Regions from separate parts of the Deinococcus radiotolerans genome, predicted to be linked through region 1. Evidence: riboswitches for the same ligand, from Rfam matches in the RefSeq annotation. Region 1 holds a riboswitch; the other holds the start of a gene.
The links. Region 1 has a riboswitch for thiamine pyrophosphate ahead of IEY63_RS19360 (thiamine ABC transporter substrate-binding protein). Riboswitches for the same ligand answer to the same signal wherever they lie in the genome.
Positions count from the first base shown of each region.

Region 2: it holds a riboswitch for thiamine pyrophosphate, as region 1 does, so the genes downstream of both, thiC (phosphomethylpyrimidine synthase ThiC) here and IEY63_RS19360 (thiamine ABC transporter substrate-binding protein) in region 1, are expected to answer to the same signal.

Region 1 covers NZ_BMPE01000022.1:7,400-21,715, forward strand. Annotated here, with positions in the region: gene yidD (membrane protein insertion efficiency factor YidD) at 1-213, opposite strand, end outside; gene rnpA (ribonuclease P protein component) at 231-707, opposite strand; gene rpmH (50S ribosomal protein L34) at 781-924, opposite strand; gene IEY63_RS22565 (ComEA family DNA-binding protein) at 1,094-1,615, shown strand; gene IEY63_RS19335 (DNA internalization-related competence protein ComEC/Rec2) at 1,663-3,801, shown strand; gene IEY63_RS19340 (MDR family MFS transporter) at 3,859-5,475, opposite strand; gene IEY63_RS19345 (MarR family winged helix-turn-helix transcriptional regulator) at 5,472-5,957, opposite strand; gene IEY63_RS19350 (NUDIX domain-containing protein) at 6,066-6,521, opposite strand; gene IEY63_RS19355 (NUDIX domain-containing protein) at 6,518-6,964, opposite strand; TPP riboswitch at 7,051-7,148, shown strand; gene IEY63_RS19360 (thiamine ABC transporter substrate-binding protein) at 7,200-8,234, shown strand; gene IEY63_RS19365 (ABC transporter permease) at 8,517-10,064, shown strand; gene IEY63_RS19370 (ABC transporter ATP-binding protein) at 10,078-11,055, shown strand; gene IEY63_RS19375 (hypothetical protein) at 11,124-12,161, shown strand; gene IEY63_RS19380 (thiamine diphosphokinase) at 12,193-12,855, shown strand; gene IEY63_RS19385 (alpha/beta hydrolase) at 12,904-14,277, opposite strand.
Region 2 covers NZ_BMPE01000005.1:26,134-40,449, reverse strand. Annotated here, with positions in the region: gene paaZ (phenylacetic acid degradation bifunctional protein PaaZ) at 1-1,742, opposite strand, end outside; gene map (type I methionyl aminopeptidase) at 1,862-2,605, shown strand; gene IEY63_RS10840 (ADP-ribosylglycohydrolase family protein) at 2,638-3,540, opposite strand; gene paaD (1,2-phenylacetyl-CoA epoxidase subunit PaaD) at 3,564-4,061, opposite strand; gene paaC (1,2-phenylacetyl-CoA epoxidase subunit PaaC) at 4,140-4,919, opposite strand; gene IEY63_RS10825 (phenylacetic acid degradation protein) at 4,916-5,512, opposite strand; gene paaA (1,2-phenylacetyl-CoA epoxidase subunit PaaA) at 5,545-6,519, opposite strand; gene thiD (bifunctional hydroxymethylpyrimidine kinase/phosphomethylpyrimidine kinase) at 6,568-7,338, opposite strand; gene IEY63_RS10810 (NAD(P)/FAD-dependent oxidoreductase) at 7,335-8,246, opposite strand; gene IEY63_RS10805 (thiazole synthase) at 8,293-9,093, opposite strand; gene thiS (sulfur carrier protein ThiS) at 9,095-9,307, opposite strand; gene thiE (thiamine phosphate synthase) at 9,304-9,933, opposite strand; gene thiC (phosphomethylpyrimidine synthase ThiC) at 9,930-11,780, opposite strand; TPP riboswitch at 11,961-12,073, opposite strand; gene IEY63_RS10785 (hypothetical protein) at 12,176-13,690, shown strand; gene IEY63_RS10780 (IclR family transcriptional regulator) at 13,748-14,316, opposite strand, start outside.

The sequences.
Region 1 (14,316 bases):
CTTGGGAAAGTGCTCGGGGACCGGGTCAAAGCCGCCGGGCACCAGGGGATTGCAGCGCAGGACGCGCCACGTGGCCAGCCAGCCGCCTTTCACGGCGCCGTGCCGCTCGATGGCCTGCGCGGCGTACTCCGAGCAGGTCGGGGTGAAGCGGCAGGTGGGCGCGGGCTTGCGGGGCGAGAGGTGCTGCTGGTAGGAGCGGACGGCCCGGACCATCAGCTTGCGGGGCGCGCTCACGCGGTCCCTCCGTGGGGGTCGGGCTCCGGTGAGTCTAGCGCGGGCTGCGGGGACACTGGGGGCACGGGGGCAGGTACGCGCCCCGCCCGGCCCTGGTTCCCGCCGCCCCGGCCGGGCTTCCCGCCGCGCGAGGGCGCACGCCGCAGGGCGCGCTCCAGGGCGGCCTGCAGGTCCGCGAACGGAGCGGTCAGCACGGCGGGGTTGGGCAGCAGAATGGCCCGGCAGGCGGGAAGGCCTCCGGGCAGGGTGCGCAGCGCCTCGCGGACGCGGCGGCGGGCGCGGTTGCGGTCCACGGCCCGCTTCAGGGTCTTCTTGCTGACCACAACGCCGATGATCGCGCGTGGCCGCCACGCTTCCCCATGACGGGGGCGGTACTCGGTGACACGCAGGGTGAACAGGGGGTCGCGCACGGCCTGACCGTGGGCGCGGACCTTGCGGAATTCGCGGTCGCCCCGTAATGAATCCAGCGCCACCGGACGGCGGGGCCGATCCTGGGTGGCGCTGGGCAGGTCTGACTGTGCGATGAGGGCCGCTCCGTGGGGGAGCTTACTCGTCGGCGACGGTGAGCTGGTGGCGGCCCTTGGCGCGACGACGCGCGAGGATGTTGCGGCCGGACTTGGTCTTCATGCGGGCGCGGAAGCCGTGGGTCTTGGCGCGCTTGCGGTTGTTGGGCTGGTAGGTACGCTTCATGGTGCTCTCCTCTTCTCTCGCGGAGCCGCCGGTTCCTGGCCGGGCGCGCAGCGTCACGCGGGAACGCCTCCCTCGGGAGGCAAACTCCGGGAGTGTAGCACGGGACGCGCTCAACAGGCAAAGGGCACCTGCGGCAGCGCGTCCACACCCGACCTCCTAAGCTGACCGCATGCCCAGCACCGACGCGGTGGACCACCGCCCACCGGCTCCCACCATCCCGACGGCCGCAGCGCCCGGCCGTCACTCACCGGCCAGGCCCGCGGCCCCCCGCCCAGTCCGGCAGGCGCTGGTCACGCCGTGGAACACCTGGACGCCTCTGCTGGGCGGCGCGGTCCTGATCACCGCCACCTTCACACTGATTCCGGCGCTGTGGCCCCAGCCGCGCGTGCCAGTCGTCACGCGGGCCGCGCTGCCCACCGTGACCCCAGCTGCGCCGGCCACCAGTCAGGGGCCAGCCCGGCAGGAGCCGCCAACGTATCCCACCACGGCCAGCATCCATCCGCTGATCTCAGGGCGGGTCAATCTGAATACCGCCACGCCCGAGCAGCTTGAAGCGCTGCCGAAGGTCGGGCCGGCCCTAGCCGCGCGGATCGTGGCGGGTCGGCCGTACCGATCGGTCGCGGATCTGGACCGCGTGAAGGGCGTCGGGCCAGCGGCGCTGAAGGCGCTGGAACCGCTGGTGTCGTTCTGAACGCGCACCGGCCCCGCGCGGGCAGTCTGCCCTGGCCGGTCCCGGCGGTGGCGGGCGTGATCGGCGGCATCCTGCTGGCGCTGGGGCAGCCGTGGGGCGTGGCGGCGCTGCTAGCCGGCGCGGGGCTGGTGCTGTGGCACGCCCGCCCGGTCCTGCTGGCGCTGGTCGTGCTGGGCGGCGCGGCAGGCTGGGCCTCCGCGCACGCGGTGCTGACCCGCCCGAACACCCTGACGCCGTGGTTCGGGGCGCAGGTGACGGTGCAGGGCGAGTGGGACGGGCAGTTCCTGACCCTGCGTGATCCGCCCGCGCGCGTGACGCTGGCGCCGAAGCCCACCCAGGGCCCGGGGCGGCTGCGGGTGTCGGGCCGGCTGCTGGCCCCGGAGGGCCGCCGCACGCCAGGGGGGTTCGATCAGGCCGCGTGGTTCCGCGCGCAGGGGGGCCTGCTGAGCGTCACGCCGGGCGGCGCGCTGGTAGGCGCGCGGGTGCGGGAGTTCCAGCCACAGGGCGGGCTGCGCGGCTGGTTCCGCCGGGGCCTGACGACCGGCCTGACCGAGCGGCAGGGCGCGCTGATGCAGGCCATCGAACTGGGGGACCGGGGCGACATCAGCCGCGAGCAGTTCAGCGAGGGTGAGGCGGTGCGCGACGCGTTCGCGCGGGCGGGACTGGCGCACCTGATGGCGCTGTCCGGGCAGAACGTGGCGCTCCTGACCGGCGCGCTGATCCTGCTCCTGACGCGGCTGGGCGCGGCCCCCGCGTGGCGATTCGGGCTGCCGGTGCTGCTGCTCGGGCCGTACCTGCTGCTCGTGCAGTCCTCGGCCAGTATCACGCGGGCGGTCCTGATGGGCGGCGCGGTGCTGCTGGCCCTGGCGCTGGGGCGCGGGCGGCCCGACCCGCCCGGCGTGATCGCGCTGGCGGCGCTGGCATGCCTGCTGCTGTTCCCTCTGTGGCTGACGGACGTGGGCTTTCAGCTGTCGTTCCTGGCGGTGGTGGCCCTGACGCAGTCCGAGCGGGTGGCGGGCCTCCTGCCGGGGCGCTGGCCGCGCTGGCTGCGGCTGGGCCTCGCCGCAACCCTGCTCGCCGAGGCCGGGACGCTACCCGTCATCGCGGGAACGTTCGGGCAGGTGCCGCTCGTGGGTCTGCCCGCCAACCTGCTGGCGGAGGGGATCATGGCCGCGCTGGTCCCGCTGGGCTTCCTGGCGGGACTGCTGGGCCCGCTGGCGCTGCCGCTGAACGTGGTCAATGGCGTGCTGGCCGACGCGCTGCTGCTGGTGGCGCGCACCTTCGGGCACGCCCCGGTCCTGAGCTGGGGGCAGGTGGGTGTAGGCGGCCTCCTGGCGTACGCGGCGGCGCTGCTGGCGGGGTGGCTGTGGCTGCTGGGCCGCGTCCGCGCGCCCGCCGCGCTGGGCACGTGGCTGGCCTGCCTCCTGCTGACCACCCTGCCGGGACGACTGCACCCCGCGCGCGAGGTGGTCTTTCTGGATGTCGGGCAGGGGGACAGCACCCTGATCCGCCTGCCCCACCTGACGGTCCTCGTGGACGCGGGCGGCTCGGTGGGCAGTGACTACGACGTGGGCGCGCACACGGTCGTGCCCACCCTGCGGGCCCTGGGCGTGCGGAAGCTGGACGTGCTGGTCGCCACCCACGCGGACACCGACCACATCGAGGGCGCCGCGAGCGTCCTGCGGCAGATGCCGGTCGGGGAGGTCTGGATCGGTCAGCGCAAGACGGACGATCCGGTGCTGACGGCCGTGCTGCTGGCTGCGCAGGAACGCCATGTGCCGGTGCGCGAGGTCCGCCGGGGTGATCAGGTCAGCTCGGACGGCGCGACCCTGACCGTCCTGTGGCCCGCCGGGACCGCCTGGTCCACCGAGGACAACGACAACAGCGTCGCCCTGCGCCTGGAGTCGCGCGGGTGGCGGGCCGCGTTCCTGGGCGACCTGCCCGACCCGGCCGAGGGCACACTGGCCGTGGGAGCGCTGAATCTCCTGAAGGCCGCGCACCACGGCAGCCGTCACAGCAGCTCGGCGGCGTTCCTCGCGCAGGTCGCGCCGCCCGACACGGTGGTCAGCGTGGGGAGGAACACCTACGGGCACCCTCACCCGGACGTGCTGGCCCGGCTGGCGCAGGTTCACTCGCGGGCGTGGCGCACCGATCAGCTGGGCACGATCCGCTGGCCTGTACCCTGAAAAAGCGCGGGGCACGAAGAGGCCTTCTCCTCCGCGCCCTGCGCCTGACCGGCTGGATCAGTCGGTGGCGCTGACCTCGATCTTCTCGGCCCGCGGGGCGAGTCCGGCGCGGCCCTTCAGGGGGCGTTCGGGCAGGGCGATGGTCGCCAGGAACGCGAGGCCCACGAGCACGGCGGACACCAGGAACACCTGATCAATCGCGCCGGCCATGACGCCGCGCAGGGCGTCCAGAATGGGCTGGAGCAGGTTCGCGTCGCCCAGTTTGCCCAGGCCCGCGCCGAGCTGGGCGGTGGCCTGCGGGCTGGTCAGGAGGTTCGGGTTGGCGATGGCGTCCTGCACGGGGGCGGGCAGCGTGCGGGCCTGTTCGGGCAGCTGCGCGGCGAGGTTGGCATTCAGGTGGGCGTTCACGAGCGCGCCGAACAGGCTGACGGCCAGGGTGCCGCCGATCTGCCGGAAGAACTGGTTGCCGCTGGTGGCGCTGCCGAGCTGCTCGCGCGGCGCGGCGTTCTGCACGGCCAGGGTCAGCTGGCTGTTCACGGGGCCCAGGCCCAGGCCCAGCAGGACCATGATGCCCACGGCGATCAGGATGGGCGTGGCGGTGCCCAGCGTGGTGGCCAGCAGCAGCGCGCCGGTGGCGACCAGACCGCCGATCAGGATGAGGTTCTTGTAGCGGCCGGTGCGGCTGACGACCTGCCCGCTGAGGGTGCTGGTCAGGATCATGCCGAACATCAGGGGCGCGAGGGCCAGACCGCTGCCGCTGGCGCTGCTGCCGCGCACACCCTGCATGTACAGCGGGAGGTACAGGATCGCGGCGTACATGCCCGCGCTCGTCAGGAAGCCCGCGATGGACGCAATGGCGATGCCGCGGTCTTTCAGGAGGCGCAGATCGAGGATGGGGCGTTCCTGCCGGGCGCTGTGCCACGCGTACGCGCCGAACGTGAGGACGGTGGCAGCCAGCAGGCCCAGAATGATGGCGCTGCCCCAGGCGTACGTGCCGCCGCCCCACGAGAGGGCCAGGGTCAGGGTGGTGACGGACGCGCCCAGCAGCAGCGCGCCCAGCGCGTCGAAGTGACCGCGGGCGCCGGGGGCGGGCAGGCGAAAGTAGCGCCAGATGAAGTAAGCGGCGAGCAGCGCGAAGGGCAGGTTCACGAAGAACACGCTGCGCCAGCCCAGGTGATCGGTCAGGAAGCCCCCGACCAGCGGCCCCACGACGGAGCTGACGCCCCACACAGCGCCGGTGTAGCCCTGGTAGCGGCCGCGTTCGATGGGTGTGAACAGGTCAGCGATGGCGGTGAAGCTCATGGCCATCAGGGTGCCGCCGCCGATGCCCTGCACCGCGCGCAGCACGATCAGCTGTTCCATGTTCTGCACGAAACCCAGCAGGACGCTGCCCAGCGTGAACACGGCAATGCCGAGCAGGATCAGTGGTCGGCGGCCGTACCGGTCACTGATGGTGCCCACGATGGGCAGGGTGATGGTGGTGGCCAGGGAATACGCGGTGAACGCCCAGGCGTACAGGTGGAAGCCGCCTAGGTCGCTGATGACGCGGGGCATGGCGCTGCCGACGACGGTGAGGTTGAGGCTGGACAGGAACAGCACGGTCAGGATGCCGACGAACGCGAGGAGCTTCTCGCGCGGCGCGACCGGGCTGGTGGTGGGTGCGGGGGTGGTCATGCGGGGTCTCCGGGAGTGGGGCAGGGGGCGTGCAGGGCGGTGTCCAGGGCGGCCAGCGCGGCGAGAGCGGCTTGAACACGCTCGGGGGGCAGGTGGCCAAAATGCGCGTGGACGATGTCCTGCGCGACCGCGCGGGTGCGGGCGCGGGTGGCCTGGCCGTCCTGGGTGAGTTCCAGGCGTTGCAGTCGCAGGTCGCTGGGGTCGGTGACGCGGCGCACCAGGCCCGCCTGCACGAGCTTGGTGACCATGCGGGTCACGGTGGGTGCGGGGAGGTTCTGCGCGTGCGCGACCGCGCCGGGCGTGTCGGCGCCGTCCATGACGCTGGCCAGCACGAGCAGTTCCTTGGTGTTCAGGCCCAGCGCGGTTTCAAGCGGGTCGTCGAGAACGTGGTGAACACGCCGGGAGAGCCGCAGGATCATCCGGACGAGGCCGTACAGATCATCCGTGACTGGGGGGGGATTGAGGGCAGGACTTCCATTCATTTCAAATGGAAGTATTTCAAATGGAACCAAGTTCTGCCAGTTGCCAAGTGTTCATCCAGCGGGAACACCACACCTCACAATTCCGGCCCCGCCCGATAACCCGTTCCCCTACTCTAGCGGCACAGGCCGCAACGCCACCCAGCCGTCCAGCATCTCCGAAAGCCGCACCCCCGCGCACAGGTGAGCGTCCAGCACGCCCGGCAGCCACGGCAGGGCGTCCCCCGGCAGGTCCACAGGGTCGAACCACCCGACCTCCGAGGTCTTCTCAAGTGGCCTGGCCTCACCCGACCACCCACGCGCCAGGAAGAACACATCCAGTCCCGCCGCGCCCTCCAGGTCATACCGGCAGGCCCCCAGGCAGGACAGCAGCACCGGATTCACGCTCAGGCCCACCTCCTCCGCCGCCTCGCGGGCCGCCGCCTGCGCCAGCGTCTCCCCCGCCTCCACGTGCCCGCCCGGCAGGCCCCACAGCCCATCCGCGTACGACGACCCAGAGCGGCGGCCCAGCAGCACCCGACCCGCGTCGTCCTGCACGATCAGCCACGCCACCAGATGAAACGTCACGCGATCACCCGCGCCTCACGCACGTCGCGCAGCTGCTCGGTCAGGCGCGCCCCACGCCGCAGGTGCGCGTCCAGCAGCGGCGCGATCCACGGCAAGGCGCCCGGTGGCAGCGCGTCGGGGGCAAACCAAGCGACCTCGGAGGTCTTGTGGAGCGGCTGCGGCTCGCCCTCCCAGGCGAGCGCGCGAAACAGGAAGTCCGTGCCCTGCGCGCCGTCCACCTCATAACGGCGCACGCCCAGCAGGGACAGCGTGGCCGGGTCGAGGATCAGACCAACCTCCTCCCGGACCTCGCGCGCGGCCGCCTCCGGCAGGCCCTCGCCGCGCTCCACGCCGCCGCCCGGCAGGCCCCACAGGCCATGCCCGTACGCCGAGCCGTCCCGGCGCCCCAGCAGCACCCGGCCCCCCTCATCCTGCACGACCACCCACACGAGCAGATTCCGCATGGCCCAGGTTGGCACGCGCCGCGCGCCGCAACCGCAACCGGTGACGAAGGACACTCCCCGCGCGGCGGCCTGCGCTATCCTGACGGGTGCGTCACCGGGGGTGCCTGCCAAAGGGCGGGCTGAGACTTACCCCAGGAACCTGATCCGGGTCATTCCGGCGGAGGGAGCGTGACCGGCCGCCCACACCCGTGGCGTAGGCCCACCGCTTCCCCTCGTGACGCGAGGGGACTTTCTTATGCGTGGAACACTGACTGTACTTGCCGCACTCGCCGTCGCCAGCGCCGCCAGCGCCCAGACGACCCTGACCGTCATCACGCATGACTCGTTCGACGTGGACAAGAAACTGCTCACCGCGTTCGAGACGCAGAACAGGGCGAAGGTGCGTTTCATCAAGGGCGGCGACGCCGGGGAACTCCTGAACCGCCTGATCCTCACCCGCCGCGCCCCCATCGCCGACGTGGTGTACGGCCTCGACAACAGCCTGTTACCCCGCGCCCGGCAGGCTGGCATTCTCCAGCCGTACAAGAGCCCCCTTCTCTCCCGCGTGCCCGCCGCATACCGCCTGGGCGACGACGGCCTGCTGAACACCGTCGATTACGGCTTCGTAGCGCTGAACTACGACCGCGCGTGGTTCGAGAAGAACGGCGTGGCGCTCCCCAAAAGCCTCGACGACCTGAAGTCCCCCGCCTACGCGAAGCTGACGGTCGTGCAGAGCCCCGCCACGAGCAGCCCCGGCCTCGCGTTCCTCCTCGCCACCGTCAACCACTACGGCGAGGCAGGCGCGTGGCAGTGGTGGCGCGCCGCCCGGCAGGGCGGCATGAAAGTCACGCGCGGCTGGAGCGACGCGTACTACAAGGACTTCACCCGCAACGGCGGCAAGTACCCCATCGTCCTGTCCTACGCCAGCAGCCCCGCCGCCGAAGTCTTCTATGCCGACGGCTTCAACCCCGCCAAACTCCCCGCCCAGCCCCCCACCGCCAACCTCTTCCTGCCCGGCAGCACCTACACCCAGCTCGAAGGCGTGGGCATCCTGAAAGGCACCAAGCAGGCCGCCCTCGCCAGGAAGTTCGTGGACTTCATGCTGAGCGCACCCGTCCAGACCGACATCCCCACCCGCATGTGGATCTACCCCGCCGTGAAAGGCACTCCCATGAACCCCGTGTTCACCTTCGCGCAGGAACCCCAGGCCTCCTCCGTGAAAGCCGACATTGCCGCCAATCCCCAGCGCCTCGTGGACGCCTGGGTCACGCAGGTCCTCAGAGCCCGGTAAGGACGCGGCAACACCAAACCCCTCTGCTCAAGCTGAGAAAGTAGAACCTGCCGACATGCACCAAGACAGCCTGCCCCTCTACCGTCCTGGCCCACGAGCCGTCGTGCGCGCAGCGCGCGGGCCTTCGGCGGGCGCGACGGATGGCGTCGAGGCCGGAACCGTCACTGCCCTGCGCCAGCCCGCCGCGTCAGTCAAATCTCTTGCCGAGCGCAGCGACTGCCCCCCCGTCCCCCCTGGGGATGGGGGCTGGGGGGTGGGGCAGCCCACCGCAGGCACCCCCCTATGAACCTGCCCAAGCTGACAGGTTGGCTCCTCGCCCTCCCAGGCCTGATCTTCGTGACGTTGTGTCTTGTCCTGCCCCTGGCCAGAACGCTGCGGGAAGGTGGCGTGACCCTGGACGTGTGGCGTGACCCGTACTTCCAGGGTCGCCTCGCATGGACCTTGACGCAGGCGGCCGTGACGGCGGGCGTGGCGGCGCTGATCGGGGTGCCGCTGTCGTTCCTGCTGTCGCGGTTCGAGGTGCGGGGGAAGGCGTTGTTCCTGCGGCTGCTGCTGTTGCCGTTCGTGACGCCGACGCTGGTGGCGGTGCTGGGCCTGAGTGCGCTGCTGGGGCCGCAGGGGTGGGTGACGCGCCTGACGGGTGTGGACCTGAGTGACACGCCGGCGCTGCTGGTGCTGGGGAATCTGTTTTTCAACGTGCCGGTGCTGGTGCGCCTGAGTTACGCGGGGTTCGCGCGGGTGCCGGGGAACGTGGTGGGCGCGGCGCGGTCGCTGGGGGCGCCCTGGTGGCGGGCGGCGCTGGGTGTGGCGCTGCCGCTGGCGCTGCCGGGGGTACTGGCGGGGGTGGTGCTGGTGTTCCTGTACTCGGCGTTGAGTTTCGGGTTGCCGCTGGCGCTGGGTGGCGAGCGGTTCGCGACGCTGGAGGTGGAGATCTACACGCTGACGGCACTGCAACTGCGCCTGTCGGAGGCGAGTGCGTTGATCGTGGGCCAGCTGGGGTTCACGCTGCTGGCGACCTGGGCGTACGTGGCGCTATCACGCGGTGGGGTGGGCGTACCGTCAGGTGGCCTGCCGCGCGCGCGGGGTGGGGCGAGGGCGGCGCTGCTGGGGCTGGGGGGTGTGGTGGCGCTCGTGTGTTTCGCGCCGCTGGTGGCGGTGGCGCTGCGGGGCGTGCTGGGCACGTCGGGGTTCACACTGGGGTACTGGCAGGGCGTGCTGGCAGACCCGGACACACCGCTGCTCCTGTGGAACACCGTGCGCTTCGGGCTGATGGCCCTGGCCGGCGCCACCCTGCTGGGCGGCCTGTACGCGCTGGGCGCGTGGCGGGCCGGGTCGCGGGCGCTGGATCTGGTCTCGCTGCTGCCGCTGATGGTCTCCCCCGTCAGCCTCGCGGTGGGGTACCTGCTGGCGTACCCGGTGCTGGCCGCGACGCTGCCCATGCTGATCGCGGCGTACACGCTGCTGGCGTGGCCGCTGGTGGTGCGTTCGCTGCTGCCCGCGCTGCGGGCCATTCCACCCCGGCTGTTTGAGGCGGCCCGCTCGCTGGGTGCCTCGCGCAGCGCGGCGTTCCGGTCCGTCACGGTGCCGCTGGCCTTCCCAGCGCTGCGGGGGGGCGGGGCGCTGGCACTGGCAACCGTGCTGGGCGAGTTCGGTGCGACGCTGGTCCTCACGCGGCCCGAATGGGCGACCCTCAGCACCGGCCTGTATGAACGGCTGGGCCGCCCCGGTGAACGCAACCTTGGCGAGGCCTGCGCGCTGGCCACTGCGCTGCTCGTCCTCGCCACGCTGGCCTTCACCCTGCTGGACGGCGGCGAGGGCGAGGTCACGTGAGATGCTGACCCGCGTGACCGACCTTCCCCCTGCCCTGTCCCTCGCTGGTATCCGGAAGTCGTTTGGTCGGGTGGCGGCGGTGCGGGGTGTGTCGCTGGATGTGGCGGCGGGTGAGACGGTGGCGCTGCTGGGCCCGAGTGGGTGTGGGAAGAGCACGGTGCTGCGGGTGGTGGCGGGCCTGGAGCAGCCGGATGCGGGATCGGTGGCGGTGGCGGGGCGGGACGTGACGAGCCTGCCGCCGGAGGCGCGTGGGGTGGGGCTGGTGTTTCAGGATTACGCGCTGTTCCCGCATCTGAGCGTGCTGGGGAACGTGGCGTACGGGCCGCGTGTGCGGGGCGCGGGGCGCGCGGCAGCGGCGGCGCGGGCCCGTGAGGCGCTGGCGCTGGTGGATCTGCCGGAACTGGAGGCGCGGCGGGTCGCGCAGCTGTCGGGGGGGCAGGCGCAGCGGGTGGCGCTGGCGCGGGCGCTGGCGACGGGCGCGGGGCTGCTGCTGCTGGACGAGCCGATGTCGAACCTGGACGAGCGGCTGCGGGCCGAGTTGCGTGCGGGGCTGCGGTCGCTGTTCGCGCAGGTGGGCGCGGGCGTGCTGCTGGTGACGCATGATCAGCGGGAGGCGCGGGCGCTGGCCGGGCGTGTGGCAGTCATGCGCGCGGGCGAACTGGTGCAGGTGGGGGCGACTGAGGAGGTGTTCGCGCGGCCCGCGACGGCGTGGGTGGCGGCGTTCCTGGGCGAGTCGAATCTGCTGCCGGACGAGCCGAGCTGGGTGCGTTTCGTGCCCGAGGAGGCGCTGCGGCCCGGCGTGGGGGAATGGTGGCCGGTGACGGCGCGGCAGCCGGTGGAGGGCGGCGTGCAGGTGACGGTCGCCCACGAGTGGGGGCCGCTGTCACTGACCCTGAGTGCGCGTGAAGCAGCGGCTCTGGATGGTGACCGCCTGCGCCTGAGTGTGGAGGAGTCGGGGGTGCGGCGCCTGCCGGACGACCGCTCACTCTAGTGTGGCTTTTCGCACAGTTCATTTATGCTGACGGGGCGGTCCTAGGTGACCGCGTGGAGGCGAGAAACATGGTCAAGGAATGGGGAACGCGCCGTGGGGCGCGGCTGGGCCTCACGCTGCTGGGTGCGCTGACGGTGGGTGTGGGCAGCGCGGCGACGTATACAGGGCCGCAGGCGGCGGTGTACATCGGGGACCGCTGGTGCAGCGGCGGGTACTGCTCGGGCAGCGTGTACGCCGCGTTTGACGAGGCGCTGTCCCGCGCCCTGAGTGGCAGTGGCTACGTACGTCCCCTGCGCCAGCCTGAGGGCGCGAGCCTGGACCTGCGGGGCGGCATCACGGATGTCAGCACCGGTGGGGGGCTGTGCCTGCCCTTCGTGGGCTGCGTGCGGGGCACCACGGTGCGCGCCAGCCTGGAGCTGCTGGACCGGCAGACCGGTGAGGTCCGCTGGCAGGACTCGTGCGAGGGCAGCAGTTCGGGCTTCAGCACCTGGACGTGGTGGACGGGCAGCGTGTACCTCGATTCCGATGAGGGGAAGGCCGCGGCGGACTGCGCGGCGAAGATGGCGCAGAAGCTGACGGGCAACGCGGTGCTCAAGCCGTACCTGACGCTCGCGCCGGGCGCGGCCCTGAATGCGCCCGCAACTCCGGCCGCTCCGGCACCGGCGGCCAGTGCCAGTCCGGCGCCTGCGGCGACCTTGCTTGTGCAGCAGTTGGGGGGCGCGCTGCGCGGGCTGACGTTCGCGGATCTGAACGCCCTGTTCACGGGGGACCTGCTGAATCCCGTGAAGCTCAAGGCACTGAATGCAGCGGCCACAGCGGCGACCCTGAAGGCCGTGGCCGCCCTGAAGTTCGAGGTCTCGGCGCCCGAGAACGCCGGGGCGTATCAGCTGGTGGGCGTCACGTACACCCTCCCGGACGGGCAGGAGCGCTTCACGCAGCTGGCGGTCACGTCGGACCCGGCGCTCAATCCGCGTGGCGGGACGCGACTGCTGTACCTGTCGCCGCTCAATCCCCTGCGGGGGAGCGGCCCGCTGGACGGGGTCAGCCGGAACGTGGAGACCCTGCTGAATGACGTGCTGGGCAGCCTGAACCTGCCGGGCCTGTAGCCCCGCACGGGGGCCCTACACTGGGGAGGTTTTGAGACGACTGGACGGCAGGGCGGGGCAGGGGGGCGTGGCGTGGGTGCTGGTGGGCGGCCGACTGGCAGCCTCGCCGCTGCTGGACGCCCTGCCCCGGCCGGACGTGGTGGTCGCGGCGGACGGCGGGGCGCGGCACGCGGCGCTCGTGAATGTACGGGTGGACGTGTGGGTGGGGGATTTCGACTCGTCGGCGGGTGTGCAGGTGGACGCGCCGCGCGAGGTGCACCCGGCGGCGAAGGATGAGACGGACGCGGAACTGGCGGTCCGCGTGGCACGTGAGCGGGGTGCGGCGGAGCTGGTGCTGCTGGGCGCGTTCGGCGGGCGTTTTGACCACACGCTGGCGCTGGCGCTGCTGGCCCTGCGCCTGACCGAGCGGGAGGGCCTGCGCGTGACCCTGACGAGCGGGGACGAGTGGGGCTGGCCGCTGACGCCCGCCTCTCCCCTGTCCCTGGGCGTGCCGACGGGCGCGACGCTGAGCGTGCTGGCCGTGTCGGACCTGCTCGGCCTGAGCCTGGGCGGGGTGCGCTGGCCGCTGACCGACGCAGCTATCCCGCTGGGAAGCGGCTGGACCGTCAGCAACGAGGCGCCGGGGGGGCCGGTCACGGCCTCGCTGCGCGGCGGGCACGCCCTCCTCACGGTCCTGCCCGTCCTCCCGGACTGACGGAAGGGGGAGCGCCGCCCGGGCCTCCCCCTTCCCCCTGGCTTCAGCTCAGTTCGCGGGGCAGGCGTCCACGCCGGTGCGGGTGCCGCGCGTGAACGCGCAGCCGTAGTTCGGGTCGGCGAGCACGGCGGGGGTGGTCACGTCATCCCCGGCGGGTTTCGCGCCGCCCGCTTCCCACTTCACGAGGTCGGTGAAGCCCTCGACGAGTTCAGCGGCGGTGAATTCGCAGTGCCCGGCGGCGCGGATGGCGCGCTGCACGAGGCGGTCGCCGTTCCCGGCGGCGTTCACGGCGGCGCGGTACAGCTGCTCGTGCTTGAAGGGCACGTAGAAGTCCCCGGTGGTGTGCATGGTCAGGACGGGCACGCTGATCTCGCCGTTCACGCGGGGCAGGTCGCGCACGCGGTCACTGCGGGCCGGGTTGGGGTTCTGATCCGGCGTGACGCGCAGGATGCCCGCGTTGAAGGCGGCCTCGGCGGCGGTGGGGGCCGATCCGCTCGTCCAGCGGTAGCTGGTGGTCGCGTTGCCGTAGATGTTGCGCGGCAGGATGCCCGTGATGGTGCCGTCCGCGCCGCCGGTGCCGAGCACGGCCTTCTGCCAGTACCCGAGGCGGAAGCCGAGCTCGAACACGGGGCGGGGCCCGCCGGTGAGGTTGCGGGCAATCTCGCGCAGTTTCGCGCCCTGCGTGGCGTTCTCCTGCCAGACGGGGTCGGTGGTGCTGGTGAACAGGGCGGCCAGGATGTCAGGCAGCAGTTTGGCGTAGGTGTCCGTGCCCTGCGGGAACGTCTTGGGGCCCAGTCCGGCGAGCTGCGCGGCGGCCAGGGTGTAATCGCCCAGCCACTGGAATTCGTATTCCTCGTCCATGACGCCGCAGACGGGCATCGAGGCGGCGTAGGCCACCTTGTTCTTCGCGGTCTGCGCGGTTTCCTTCTCGACGGCGGCGCCGGCCACGTGGCCGCCCATGCTGACGCCCATGATCAGGGTCTTGGTGGGTCTGGCCCTGCTGGTCAGGGTCGGGAAGGCGTTGGCCAGGGCGTTGGTGTCCTCCACGCCGGCCTGCACGTCGTAGTAGTTGGCGCTGTAGGAGCTGGCCGCCCAGGCGTACCCGAGGCTCAGCCAGTAGGCGCGCAGGGCGGGGGCCTGCACGATCAGGTTCGGGCCGTCCCCGGCGTACCCGTGGGCGTACATGATCAGCTGGCCGTTCCAGTTGCCGGGCACCTCGATGGCGTACGCGGCGTCGCCGTGAATGCCGGGCATGACGCCCTGGTAGATGCTCGCGCCGGTCAGGGCGGTGAAGGTGGGCGTGACCGCCTTGAAGGTGCGGGTGTCGTGCACGCGGGTGGTGGTGGGCACGGGAACGGACGCCGGGGCGCAGGCGGACAGGGCGAGGGCAGCAAGCAGACTGGCGGACACGGAACGCTTCATGGTTCTCCTGGGGCGCGGGCGCGCGGGGCTGGGCTGTGA
Region 2 (14,316 bases), on a different contig from region 1:
GCGCCGATCTCATCGACGTGCGCGTAGAAGTGATCACCGGTCAGGCCTGCGAAATTCACGATGTCCGCCTCAGTCACCGTGCGGCGGTGCGTGAGGAGGCTGTCCCCCACCTGAATCTCGTCGAAGGACTTGCGGAAGGGGTGGACCACATCCTCGGTGACTTCGGCGCCGGGCACGAACTCCCGCGTGATGCTCGTGAGGGTGGTCGGGTCGGCCTGCACCGCCACGCGGTTCATGTGATGCCGCACCGCACTGAGGCCACCGAGTTCCGAGCCGCCCCCCGCGCGGCCCGGCCCGCCGTGGTTCAGCTGCGGCAGCGGCGACCCGTGCCCCGTATTCTCCTTCGCGTTGTCGCGGTTCAGGACCAGCAGGCGCCCGTGCGAACTCGCCATGCCCAACACGAGTTCCGTCGCCTCCGCGCGGTCGCGGGACACGATGCTCCCGGCCAGCGACCCCCGGCCCAGCTTCGTGAGGTGAATGGCGTCCTCCAGCGAGTCGTACGGCAGCAGCGTCGCCACCGGCCCGAACGCCTCCAGCTCATGCGGCCCCTTCGCGGTCAGGGGGGTCTCGCACAGCAGCACTGTCGGGTCGAGGAACGCGCCCTTCTCGCGGTCGCCGCCCAGCAGCGTCGCCTCGCCGCTGATCACCACACGCGCCTCCTGCTGCAATTTCTCCAGCGTCTCGCGGACCCGCTCGCGCTGCTCCACGCTCACCAGCGCGCCCATCCGCACGTCATCCCGCGCCGGGTCGCCCAGCGTCACCTTGCTCAACTCGCGGCGCAGGCCCTCCGTCACCGCCTCCACCAGATGGGACGGCACCAGCGCCCGGCGGATCGCGGTGCACTTCTGCCCGGCCTTCCCGGTCATCTCCCGCGCCACCTCTCGCACGAACAGCGCGAACTCCGGATCCTCCGGCTTCACGCTCAGGCCCAGCACCGACGCGTTCAGGCTGTCCGCCTCCGCGTTAAACGGCACCGACCGCCCCACGATCGCCGGATGCACCCGCAGTTTCGCCGCCGTCGCTGCCGACCCCGTGAACGCCACCACATCCTGCTCCTCCACGTGATCCAGCAGCGACCCCGGCTCCCCCGTCACCAGTTGAAGCGTCCCCTCCGGAATCAGGCCCGACGCCACAATGTCCCGCACCACCCGCTCGGTCAGGTACGCCGTCTGCGGCGCGGGCTTCACCAGACTCGGCATCCCCCCGATGAACGCCGGCGCAAACTTCTCCAGCATCCCCCACACCGGGAAGTTGAACGCATTGATCTGCACCGCCACACCCTCACGCGGCACGAGCAGGTGACGCCCCACGAACGTCCCCTCTCGCCCCAGGCGCTCCAAACGCCCGTCCGGCCAGAAGCGCTCGTCCGGCAGTTCCCGCCGCGCCGCACTCGCGTAACTGAACAGCGTGCCGATCCCACCCTCAATATCCACCCACGAATCCCGCCGCGTCGCCCCCGTCAGCGCACTCAGGGCGTAGTACGCCTCCTTGCGCTCCATCAGGAACGCCCCCAGCGCCTTCAGCGCCCGCGCCCGCTCGTGGAACGTCATGCGGCGCAGCGCCCCACCCGCCTTCCGGCCGTACGCCAGCGCCCCACCGAAATCCACGCCCTCGGACGAAATCACAGCCACCGGACGCCCATACACCGCGTCCAAGAGCACCTGCCCATCCGCATTCGCATGCCACGAACCCGACACGTAAGACGCCGGACGAAGAAGATCAGAAGTGATTGATTGAGTCACAAAGAAACGCTCCTTGGAGAGAAAGAAGATTCGATCTGATGTCGAGGGAGGAGTCGGGCAGACATGCGGCTCACCGCTCCACCACAGTCCGAACTGCAACGACACGCTTACACTGCCGCATGACGATCACCACGCAGCATGAACTGGACGGCATGACTCTCGCGGGGAAGGTCGTCGCCCGCACCCTCGACGCCCTGCGCGCCGCCGTGGAACCGGGCGTGACGCCCGCCGAACTGGACGCCCTGGCCGGGCAGGTGTTCGCGCAGTTCGGGGCGTTCTCCGCCCCGCGTGCCCAGTACGGCGCGCCCGTCAACGTGTTCATCAGCGTGAACGACGACATCGTCCACGGCCTGCCCACCAACCGCCCGCTTCAGGCGGGGGACGTGGTGTGCATCGACGTCACGCCGAACGTCGGCGGGTTCGTCGCGGACGCCGCCATCACGGTCGCCGTGCCGCCCGTCTCCCCCACCGCCGCCCGCCTCATCGAGGCTGCCGAGGCGGCCCTGGCACGCGGCCTGAACGCCGCCCGCGCCGGGCAACCCCTGAACGGCATCGGGCGCGCCATCCAGACCGAAGTGGAGCGCCGGGGCTTCACGCTGCTGCCGGAACTTCAGGGGCATGGCGTGGGCCGCGCCATCCACGAGAAACCCGACGTCCCCAACTACTACCGACCCGCGCTGAGACAACCGCTGCACGAGGGGCTCGTGATCGCCGTGGAACCCATGATCAGCACCGGCAAAAGCCCCCGCGTCCGCACCCGCCGCGACGGCTGGACGCTCGCCACCACCGACGGCGGCCTCGCCGCCCACGTCGAACACACCATCATGATCACCAAAGGAAAACCGGTGATATTGACGGCATGAACGAGCAGGCATCCTCGCGCGGAGTCCGAATCTCATAGAGCTTCCCTGAACCATTGTGGGTAAGGTTCCATGAGTGACATCCAGTTGGCAGGGAGCGTAGTCCGGCTGCTCATGGCGACGATGCTGCCCACAATGGCGCAAATGGTGTCCCGATCTCCTCCGGCACTGACTGCGTTCCAGAGGGCTTCCTCGTAGTCGCCAAGGTGCTGGGCGGCACACCAGACGGCAAAGGGGACCGTGTCCGGCGCGGAAATCTCACTGCCATTCCCCAGCATATGCCCCGCATGCACGGGTGACGTGCCCGGCGCCAGTCGGCTGGCCCGGAGCAAACGACTTCTGACCTCGCTGTCCGGGATGTAGTCCGCAACTGCCAGGATGAATTCGGCAGGTGACGGCTTGGAATCATGGCAGGCCAGAGCAGCAGACACGGCAACGGCAAGGGCGCCAGCAACCGCCTCTGGGTGAGTATGTGTGGCGAGGCTGGACAGTTGTGACTGCTCAATGCAAGCGGGTAGATCATCTGCGAAGTAGGCACCGATCGGCCCAGCCCGCATGGCGGAACCGTTCCCCCACGACCCCTGCCCTTCGAAAGTGCCGGCGATGGTCGTCCGCCACGCCGCACCTTCTCGGACGTCCGACAGCACTCGCCGCATGCTGGGCCCATAGCCCCGGGTCATGTCATGCCGCAGCGCGAAACTGTGCATGAGGCTGTCCTGATCGATCTTGCCGTGTTGCCTGAGGTTCAGCACGACCGATAGCGCCATCTCGGTATCGTCGGTGTAATGCCACGCCTGCTCGGGAACTTTGCGGTTCCCGACCAGATCCTCGAATTGCGTCACCTCCAGGAAGAACAGCTCCCCAAACTGATCACCCAGGGTCAATCCATCCAAGGATCGCAGGGCGCGCTGTAGTCGGGTTTCATCAATCCGGGACACGATCTGACTATGGGCAGTGGACATTACACGCTCTTGAAGCCCTCGAACGGTTCGCGGCAGGTGTCGCAGACGTACATTCGCTTGCAGAGGGTGGGGCCGAAAGACGCGGTCATGCGGACGTTCAGGCTGCCGCAGCGGGGGCAGCGGGTGGGTTCCGCGTCCAGTTGAATCAGCTGCCCTTCTCCGGTGGGGGCGGGGGGGGCGATGCCGTACTGCCGCAGCCGCTCGCGCGCGTCGTCGCCTATCCAGTCGGTGGTCCAGGGGGGCGTGAGGGTGCTTCTGACCTCGACGTCCGCTGCGCCCAGGTCGCGCACGGCCTGTTCGATGCTGCCTTTGATGACGTGCAGGGCGGGGCAGCCGCTGAACGTGGGCGTGAACGTGACGGTCACGCGCCCCGCGTCACTCACGGTGACGTCCCGGACCATGCCCATGTCCGTGATGCTCACGACCGGAATTTCCGGGTCTGGGACAGCGGCCAGGGCGGTCCAGATGGCGTCGGGGGTGGGGTGCGTGGTGGTCATGGGGAAACCTCTGGGTGGGGGGCGTGGCGCATGGGTTGCCTTTGTTCCCGGCCGGCAATTCCCTCCCGGCAGGCGGCGTCACCAGAGTTCGGCGGTGGGGTGGGCGCGGGCGACGCTCTGCATTTCGGCCAGCAGGGGCGCGAGGTGCTCGGTGTGCGTGTCGCGGCCGGGCTGGGTGTCGGGGGTGGCGGGGAGGGTGAGGCCGCATTTGTCTGTGAGGTGCCGGGTGACGAGGCCGGTCCAGCGGGCGTGCACGGCGTTCAGATCGGGGAGGAGGCCCGAGTGCACGAGTTCCGCTTCGCTTTCGACGGGCTGGAAGAGTTGCGCGGCGTGCGGCCAGAGTTCGGTCAACGCGGCCTGGGTGCGGCGTTCACTTTCAGGCGTGCCGAGGGCGAGGCGTTCAACCCACAGGGCGGTGTGTTGCACGTGGAATTTCTCCTCGCGCACGGCTTTGGCGGCGACCTCGGCCAGGGGGGCGTAGGTGCTGCGGGTGGCGGCTTCCATCCAGAGGGCTTCGAAGGTGTCGTACAGGAACTGCCGGACCATGGTGAAGGCCCAGTCGCCTTTCGGGAGTTCCACGAGACGGGTATTCGTGTACTGACTGGGGTCCCGGAAGAAGGCGAGGCGGTCGGGGTCGCTGCCGTCCAGGTCGGCGCGCAGGGTCAGGTACAGGCCGGCGTGCCCGAGTTCGTCCTGCGCGATGTTGGCCAGGGCGATGTCCTCTTCGAGGATCGGGGCGTGCCCGGTCCACTCGCCGCCGCGGTGGGCGAGGATGATCTCGTCGTCGGCGAGGGCGGTCAGGCGGCGAATCAGGGCCTGCGTCTGCGTGTCGGTGAGGGGGTGGGTGCCAGCGGTCATGCGTGGTCCTCGCTGGCGGCGCGGCCCGGCATGAGCCCGGCGCGTTTGAGTTCCCCGACGTGCCGGCCGATCACGCCGTAGTACTGCTGCTGCTTGTACGTCTTCTCCTTGGCGGGCGCGAACCAGCTGTCGACGGTGCCGGGGTCCTCGTCGGTGCGGACGACGGCCGTTTCGGGGAACACCATCCAGGCGAGGACATCGGGGTGCAGGGTGCGGGCCTGCCTGAGCGCGTCGCCGGGGCCGTCGGCGGTCACGGTGCCGCTGAGGTCCACGAAGGTCATGCTGCGTTTGTTGGTGCGTTTCACGCCCACGTAGTACACGCCGGGCCCGCCGGGGGTGTCCAGCAGCGTGGGGGTCGTGGTGAGTTCTTCGGGCGTGGCGGTCAGGAGGTCATCCTCCCTCACGCACCACAGGCTCACGGCGGCGGGGCGGCGTACGAAGACGTTGCGGGCGGTGAGCAGCGCGTGCTGCGGGTCACCGGCGTGCACGCTGCCGACCGCCTGGTGGGGGCGGTTCGGGGCGTCCTGCTTGAAGACCTCCCAGCGGGGCCACTGCGTGTCGGTGGTCTGGGCGTGGGGTTGAGGTTCAGTCATGGGTTGTTCCTTCCGGCGGAGGGGCATGGCCTTCAGTCAGCGGCGACCGCGCGCTGGCGGTCGGTGTAGGCCTGGAGGGCGTCGCGCACCCAGGCGCCGTCGTCGTGGGCGGCCTGTCGGGCACCGAGGCGTTCCCTGTTGAGGCCCTGCTCGCCGCGGATGACGGCCCAGAACTCATCCCAGTGGATGGGGCCGTGGCGCCAGTTGCCCTGCTCGTCTTGGTGGAGGTCCGGGTCGGGGATGGTGAGGCCCGCTTCGAGCAGTTCGGGGACGTGCTCGTTGATGAATTCCTGGCGGACCTCGTCGTTGCTCTTGAGCTTGATGCCCCATTTGCTCAGGACGCCGCTGTTGGGACTGTCGGCGTCGTGCGGGCCGAGCATCATCATGGCGGGCCACCACCAGCGGTTCAGGGCGTCCTGCGCCATGGCGCGCTGCTCGGGGGTGCCCTGGGCGTAGGCGACGATCATTTCCTTGCCCTGCTTGTGGTGGAAGGTTTCTTCCGAGCAGATGCGGACCATGGCGCGGCTGTACGGGCCGTAGGAGCAGCCGGCGAGCATGGTCTGGTTCTTGATGGCGGCGCCGTCCACGAGCCAGCCGATCATGCCGACGTCCGCCCAGGTGTGGGTGGGGTAGTTGAAGATGCTGCTGTATTTGGCCTTGCCGCTCAGGAGGGCCTGGAGCATGTCCTCGCGGGTGGCGCCGAGCGTTTCGGCGGCGTGGTAGAGGTACTGGCCGTGCCCGGCCTCGTCCTGGACCTTGGCCATGAGGATGGTCTTGCGCTTGAGGCTGGGCGCGCGGGTGATCCACTCGCCTTCGGGGAGCATGCCGACGACTTCGCTGTGGGCGTGCTGGCTGATCATGCGGATGAGCTGGCGGCGGTACTCGGCGGGCATCCAGTCGCCGGCCTCGATCTTCTCGCCGCGGGCGATGCGGGCCTCGAAGTGGGCGTGCTGCTCGGCAGTTTCGCCGGGTGCGATACCGGTCTGGGCGGGGGTGGGGTGGGTCATGGGGACAACCTCCGGATGGGGACTTGCCCCCAGTGTACCTAACGAGCGTTAGGTCGGGTGTGGTCTGGGTTGCAGGGTCAGCCCGGCCGCCCGGTGCCCCAGCGGCCCGTGCCCCCCGCCCAGCCCCGGCGCGGCGCGGATCGCGGCCTGAAGGTAGACGTGCGCGGCCTGCACCGCGTCCGGCAGGACCAGACCGCGCGCGAGGTTCGCGGTGATCGCCGCCGACAGCGTGCAGCCGGTGCCGTGCGTGTGCCGGGTGTGCTGCCGCGCTGCGCTCAGCGTGAGGTGGTGCCCGTGGGCGCGCAGCTCGTCGATGACGGTCTCGCCGGGCGCGTGCCCGCCCTTCAGGAGCAGCGGCGTGGTGTCCGGCACGCCCGCCGCGCGCAGGGCCGCCCATTCGGGCACGTTCGGGGTGACCAGTGTCGCCAGGGGCAGCAGCTCGTCCCGCAGGGCGTGCAGGGCGCGGGCGTCCAGCAGGGCGTCCCCGCTCTTGGCGAGCATGACCGGATCGACGATCAGTGGCAGATGGCGGCCCCGCAGGACGTCTGCGACCGCGCGCACCAGCCCCGCGTTCCCCAGCGCGCCCGTCTTTACCGCCGCGACCGGGAAATCGTCCAGCACGGCACGCAGCTGCGCCGCGACCAGCTCTGGCGGCAGGGGGTGCGTCGCCTGCACGCCCCGCGTGTTCTGCGCGGTGATCAGCGTCAGGACGCTCGTGCCGTACACGCCGTGCGCCTCGAAGGTCTTCAGGTCCGCCTGGATGCCCGCCCCGCCGCCGGAATCCGAGCCCGCGATGGTCAGTGCGACGGGCACCGTCATGCGCTCACGCCCTGCCCCGCCAGCGCCAGCACGCGCGCCGCCGTGACCGGGGCGAGGAGCGACCCGTGCCGCCCGTGCCCCGCCGCGACGAGCACCCCCGGCAGGGTGGGGTGCGGGCCGACCAGCGGCCGCCCGTCCGGCGTGACCGGGCGCAGGCCCACGAGGTGCGCGGCGACCTCCGCCCCGTCTGCGCCGGGCACGAGCGTCCGGGCGGCGCCACGCAGCCAGCGGGTCGCGTGGGCGTCGGGCGTGGTGGCCCAGGTGTCGCGGCTGGTCGCGCCAACGTACAGGCCGTCCGGGCGGGACAGCGCGTACCGGGAGAACCCCCGCGCGGGCGGGCCGTACCACGCGCCCACATCCTCCGCGCCGCGCAGCAGCAGCGCCTGCCCCTGCTGCGCCCCCACATCCACGCCGAACGCGCCGCTCCACGCGCCCGCCGCGAGGATCACCTGCCCGGCGAACCAGTCGCCCGCGTCCGTCCGCACCCGCACCCCGCCACCCGACGGCACGAGGCCCTGGACCTGCGCGGCCACCACCTCCAGCCCCTGCCGGGCGGCGCGGACCACCGAGGGCGGGTGCAGGCTCCCCTCCCCCGGCGTGCAGACCACCCCCCCGCCCGGCTGCATCCGGGTCACGCCGGACCGCAGGTAAACGGGCACGCCCGAGCGTTCAAGTGCCGCCGCCAGCGCGGGCCAGCGCCGCAGTCCCTCCAGCGCGTCCGCGTGCAGGGGCGTGCCCCGCAGCCGCTCGCCGTCCGGGGTGAGCAGGCCCGCCGCCGCCCGCCACGCCGCGCCCGGCCGGTCCGCGTCCAGCACGAGTACGTCCGCGCCCGCCCGGCGCAGCGTGAACGCTACCAGCGACCCGATCAGGCCGCCGCCCACCACGATGACCTCCCGCGTGCGGGTCATGACGGCACCCCCTCGCGGCCTCCCCCCTGAAGGGATTTCTGCCGCTTCACACGGGCACTTCCGGGTCGGGCAGGCGCACCACCCCGCCCGTGGGACTGCTGGGGCTGGCGTGCGCGCGTTCAGGCATGCGCCCGGCCAGGAAGGCCGCGCGGCCCGCCTGCACGCCCAGCGCGAAGGCGTGGGCCATGCCGACGGGGTCGCGCGCCTCGGCAATCGCGGTGTTCACCAGCACGGCGTCCGCGCCGAGTTCCAGCGCCTGCGTCGCGTCGCTCGGGACACCCAGGCCCGCGTCCACGACTATGGGCACGCGCGCGCCGTCCAGCACGGTGCGCAGCAGCTCGGGGCTGCGCAGACCGCGCCCGGAGCCGATGGGGCTCGCCAGGGGCATCACGGCGGCGCACCCGGCCTCCTCCAGCGCGCGGGCCAGGACCGCGTCCGCCTGCACGTACGGCAGCACCGTGAACCCGTCGGCCGCCAACCCTTCGGCGGCGCGCAGCGTGCCCACCGGGTCGGGCAGGAGATAGCGGGCGTCGGGGATGACCTCCAGCTTGATCCAGTTCACGCCGGTCGCCACGCGCGCCAGCCGCGCCACGCGCAGCGCCTCCTCGGCGGTGCGGCACCCGGCAGTATTCGGCAGGAGTTGCAGCGCGTCCCAGTCGAGCGCGTCGAGCAGCCCGTCGTGCCCCGGCGCCCTCAGTTCCACTCGGCGGATGGCGACGGTCACGATCTGCGATCCGCTCGCGGCGAGCGCCTCGCGCATCACGCCGAAATCCGTGAACTTGCCCGTGCCCGTCATCAGGCGCGAGGTGAAGGTCCTGCCGCCGAGGGTGAATGCATCAGGGGCCATCTCAGCCCCCCCCGATGATGCGGACGATCTCGATGACATCTCCAGCCTCCAGGGTGCGGTGCGGCGCGCGGGCGCCGGGGTACACGTCGTCGTTCACGCCCACCGCCACGCGCGAGGGGTTCACGTTCAATTCGCGCAGCAGGGCGTGCAGGGTCAGGCCGGGCGTGAGGGGCCGCGCCTCGCCGTTCACGGTCAGGGTGGCGGGGCGGGTCACGCGGGCACCCCCCGCAGCGCCGCCCGCAGGTCAGACGCGGCCTGGGCGGGGTCGCGGGCGTCCAGTACGGCGCGCACGACCGCCACGCGGGTCGCCCCGGCGACCAGCACCTCGTGGACGTTCGAGGCGTCGATGCCGCCGATGGCGTACCAGGGCAGCGGTGGGTTCAGCGCGGCCACGGTGCGCACGTAAGCCAGTCCGGCGGGCGCGCGGCCCGGTTTTGTGGGCGTGGCGTGCACCGGCCCGGCGGCGATGTAGGCGGGTACCTCGGCCAGCGCGGCGTGCGCCTGCGCGGGCACATGCGTGCTCAAGCCCAGGGGCAACCCCGGCGCGAGCCTGCGTGCCCAGGCGGGCGGCAGGTCCCCCTGCCCCAGGTGCACGCCGTCCGCACCGCACGCGGCGGCGACGTCCACGCGGTCGTTGATGAAGAAGGGCACGCCGCGCGCGCGAGCCAGCGCCGCCACCCGCTCGCCCAGCGCGATGTACGCTCCCGCCTCCCAGTCCTTGCAGCGCAGTTGCAGCGTGTCCACCCCACCGTCCAGCGCGGCCCCCACCCGCGCCAGGAACTCGGGTTCCGGCTGCCCGGCGCGGGGCGTGGCGACGAGATACAGGTGGCCGAGCTTCATCCCTGCTCCTCGCCAGCCTGTTCGGGCCGGGGCACGTATACCTCGCCGCCCAGCGCGCGGAACTCACGGACCTTCTCCTCCAGTCCGGCCAGCACGTCGGGGGCGCGCAGGTCGTGGCTGAGTTTCATGGAGCAGAAGTGCGGGCCGCACATGGAGCAGAAGTGCGCGGTCTTCGCCGCGTCGGCGGGCAGCGTCTCGTCGTGCAGCGCGCGGGCCTTCAGGGGGTCCAGGGACAGGTTGAACTGGTCCTCCCAGCGGAACTCGAAGCGGGCCCTGCTGAGGGCGTTGTCGCGGGCCTGCGCGCCGGGGTGGCCCTTGGCGAGGTCGGCGGCGTGCGCGGCGATGCGGTACGCGATCACGCCGTCACGTACGTCCTGCCGGTCCGGGAGGCCCAGGTGCTCTTTCGGCGTGACGTAACACAGCATGGCGGTGCCGTACCACGCGATCTGCGCCGCGCCGATCGCGGACGTGATGTGGTCGTAGCCGGGCGCGATGTCGGTCGTGAGTGGCCCCAGCGTGTAGAACGGTGCCTCCTGGCACACGTCGAGCTGCCGGGTCATGTTCTCGCGGATGAGCTGCATGGGGACGTGCCCGGGACCCTCGATCATGGTCTGCACGCCGTGGTCCCACGCGACGCGCGTGAGTTCGCCCAGCGTATCCAGCTCCGCGAACTGCGCGGCGTCGTTGGCGTCCTCGATGCTGCCGGGGCGCAGGCCGTCCCCGAGGCTGAAGGTGATGTCGTACGCGGCGAGGATCTCGCAGATGTCCGCAAAGTGGGTATAGAGGAAGTTCTCGCGGTGATGCGCGAGGCACCACTTCGCGAGGATGCTCCCGCCGCGCGACACGATCCCGGTGCGTCGCCGCGCGGTCAGCGGCAGGTGCGCCAGCCGCACGCCGGCGTGGACGGTCATGTAGTCCACGCCCTGCTCAGCCTGCTCGATGAGCGTGTCGCGGTACACGTCCCAGGTGAGGTCCTCGGCGACGCCGCCGACCTTCTCCAGCGCCTGATAGATCGGCACGGTGCCGACCGGCACGGCGCTGTTCCGCACGATCCACTCGCGGGTGGGGTGGATGTGCCGACCCGTGGAGAGGTCCATGACTGTGTCCGCGCCCCAGCGGGTCGCCCAGATCATCTTCCCGACCTCCTCCTCGATGGAGCTGGTGACGATGCTGGTGCCGAGGTTCGCGTTGATCTTCACGCGGAAGTTCCGCCCAATCACGGTGGGTTCGAGTTCCGGGTGGTTGATGTTCGCAGGGATCACGGCGCGGCCCCGCGCGACCTCCGACCGCACGAATTCCGGCGTGATCTCGCGCGGGATGGCCGCCCCTAAGGCCTGCCCGGGGTGCTGGTGGGTCAGGTCGAAGTCCGCCTCCTGCCGCAGCGCCTCACGCAGGGCGACGAATTCCATCTCCGGGGTGATCTCGCCGCGCCGCGCCGCCTGAAACTGCGTGATCCCCGCGCCGGGGCGGGCGCGGCGCGGGCGGGGCACACGCGGGAACGGCAGCGGGCCACTGACATCCAGCGCCGGGTGGTGCCGCTCCTGCGCCAGTGCCAGCCGGGCGTCCCCGGCCAGCCAGGGGCGCGCGTGCCCCAGCCCGGCGCGCAGGTCCACGCTCAGGCGGGCGTCCGTGTACGGCCCGCTCGTGTCCGGCACGAGGACCACCGGGTTCGGGACGGTGCGGGTCAGGTCACCCACGCGTTCCAGGGTCGGCGACTGCCGGATGCACCGCGCGGGCACCCGCACGCCCGCGTGCAGCGTGCCGGTCAGGTACACCTTCTCGCTGTTCGGGAACGGCGCGGTCAGCTCCGGGTCGAGAATCGTCAGGGCTTCGGTCAGGGTGGTCATGAACACTCCAAAGAAAACGGGAACAGGACGGGGCCGCCGGGCACCCATGCGGGCGTCCGGATATGGGGGCTGCCGTCAGCCGGGCAGCCCGTCAGGGCAGATCAGGTCGGTCAGGTCAGTGGATTCGCAACAACAAAACGCCCCCCTCACGCGTCGGAGGGGAGCGAAACACGACAAACGTTTCGGCACCCGTCACGCTCCCTCCGCTGGTGTGAACCAGATCAGGTTCCTAGGGTTGAACACGGTGTTCTCTCAGCCGACGCTGTTGACGGTCGGCACCCCTGGTGACTGTGCGGCGAGTGTACACCCCGCCGCCCGGGCGTGGAAGCCGGGGTGGTTTCACACGTCCAGACCGGGGAAGATGAAGCCCGGTATCCCACTGCCCGGAGGTTTCCATGAACCGCGCCCTGCTGCTCCTGTCCCTGCCCGCCCTGCTCCTGTGTGTCTCTGCCCGCGCGCAGGCCACCCAGACCACCAAGACGACCCTGAGCACTTGCGGGGCGTACACCGTGAAGACCGTCGAGAACGGCTTCGACGACCCGCCGGACCGCGTGACCCTGTCGCGGGGGGGCGTGACGTACGCGACCGTCGAGGACACGATGGTCAGTGTGGACTGGTGCCGGGACGTGACGGGGGACGGCGTGCCGGAGGTGCTGCTGGCGGGCTTCTCGGGCGGCGCGCACTGCTGCTTCACGCATCACCTGTACTCGCTGACCTCGCCACCCCGCAAGCTCCTGACGGCGTTCAGCGCGCACAGTGACACGCTGGAGGCGCGGCAGCTGGACGGGCGGGGGCCGCTGGAACTGGTCGGGTCGGACTGGCGCTTCGCGTACGGGTACGGCATGAGTTTCGCGGAGAGTGCGCCGCTGCCGGTGGTGTACTCGTTGCTGCCCACGCCGGGCGGGGCGCGGTTCGTGGAGAACACGCGGGCCTTTCCGGGGTTCATGCAGACCTTCGCCGCACGCATGAACAGCGGCGACGTGTTCAGTGGGGGCGTGCTGGTGGCGTACGCCACGCGGGTGCTCACGCAGGGCGCGGCCGCGGCGGACGCGTGGGCGCAGGGGCAGCCGCAGCCGTACCGGTCGTGGCTGGCGAACTACGGCCCAGACGTGGGGCAGGACCTGTCGGATTTCGGGATGTGGGACTGGCCCACGCGGGCCGGGGTGAACGCGGACGCGGGGCGCAGTGGGATCGGCGGGGCGTTCCTCACGCCGGGCACGCGGGCGTACCTGGCGCAGGTGATCGGCACCGACGCGGCGACGCTGCGCCTGTACCGCGCGCAGGGGTCAGGGGTGGTGGCGGGGCCCGTCCTGCTGTCGGTGCCGGTGACCCGTGACGGGTATGGGGAGCCGGTCGTGCCGGTGTGGCCCCAGGTGACGGTGCGCCGCGCGTCGGGCCGGGACGACGCGCTGCTGCGGGACGCGCGCAGCGGCAGCGTCCGCTACCTGCCGGTGCGCGTGTCGGCGGGCGGCATGACGGAACTGAAGGACGACGCGCTGGGCGTCACGGCGCGCCTGCTGGGGGACCTGAGTGGCGTGGCGGGGCACGTGGCGGCGCAGTTCCGGGACGTGAAGCGCACGCCCGAGCAGCAGGCTGAGGTGAAGCGGCGCGTGCAGGCGGCCGTGAGCCGCGCGCAGCCGTGGCTGGCGGGCTGGAAGGGCCCGGAGGCGTTCGCGCTGGAGCGGCTGGGGAATTTCACGTTCAGTTCTGTGCGGCTGCTGACGGACACGCCCACGCGGGCGCAGGCGGTCATGACGACCACGGTGGGCTTCACGGACGCGAAGACGGACAGCGAGTACGTGAACGGGGAGCGCTTCACGATGATCGTGAACCTCGCGCGCGGCGCGCAGGGCTGGGCTGTGACGGACTGGACGCTGGTGCCCCGCACGGGCGAACTGACTGAGGAGTGAACAGCGGGCGCGCCGCCCGGCCTGTGCGGCTGGGCGGCGCGTTGGAGCAGGACCGGGTTACAGCAGGGCTTCGGCTTCGCGGACGATCTGCACGACGCGCTCGCGGATGTGGCGTTCCTCGCGCAGGTAGCGCTGGGCGCTCATCTGCACGCCGATGGCGGCCACGACGGTGTCGGTGTCGCCGTGCGCGGTGTGCAGCGCGTGGTAGGGCACGCCCAGGGTGCACTGGCCGGGGACCCATTCCTCGATGGAGTACGCGTACCCGAGGCGTTTGACCTTGGCGACCTCGGTGCGCCACTCGTCCATGCTGGTGATGGAGCTGGGCGTGCACGCGGCGAAGGTGCGGGGGGTCATGTCGGCGTGGGCGTAGAGGATCTTGCCGCTGGCGGTGGCGGTGGCGGGCAGGTAGATGTCCAGCGGCAGGTCGATGTCCGCGTCGGGGTGGCGTTCGCGGATGGCAGCCACGACCTCGTCGCCTTCCAGGATGCACAGGAAGGCCACAGCGCGGACTTCCAGCGCGAGGCGGGTGATCAGGGCGCGCGCCTCCTGGAACCACGGCAGGGAGGAGGTGAGCTGGGCGCCCATCTCGGCGATGTGCCAGGACAGGCGGTACTTGCCGGCGGGCG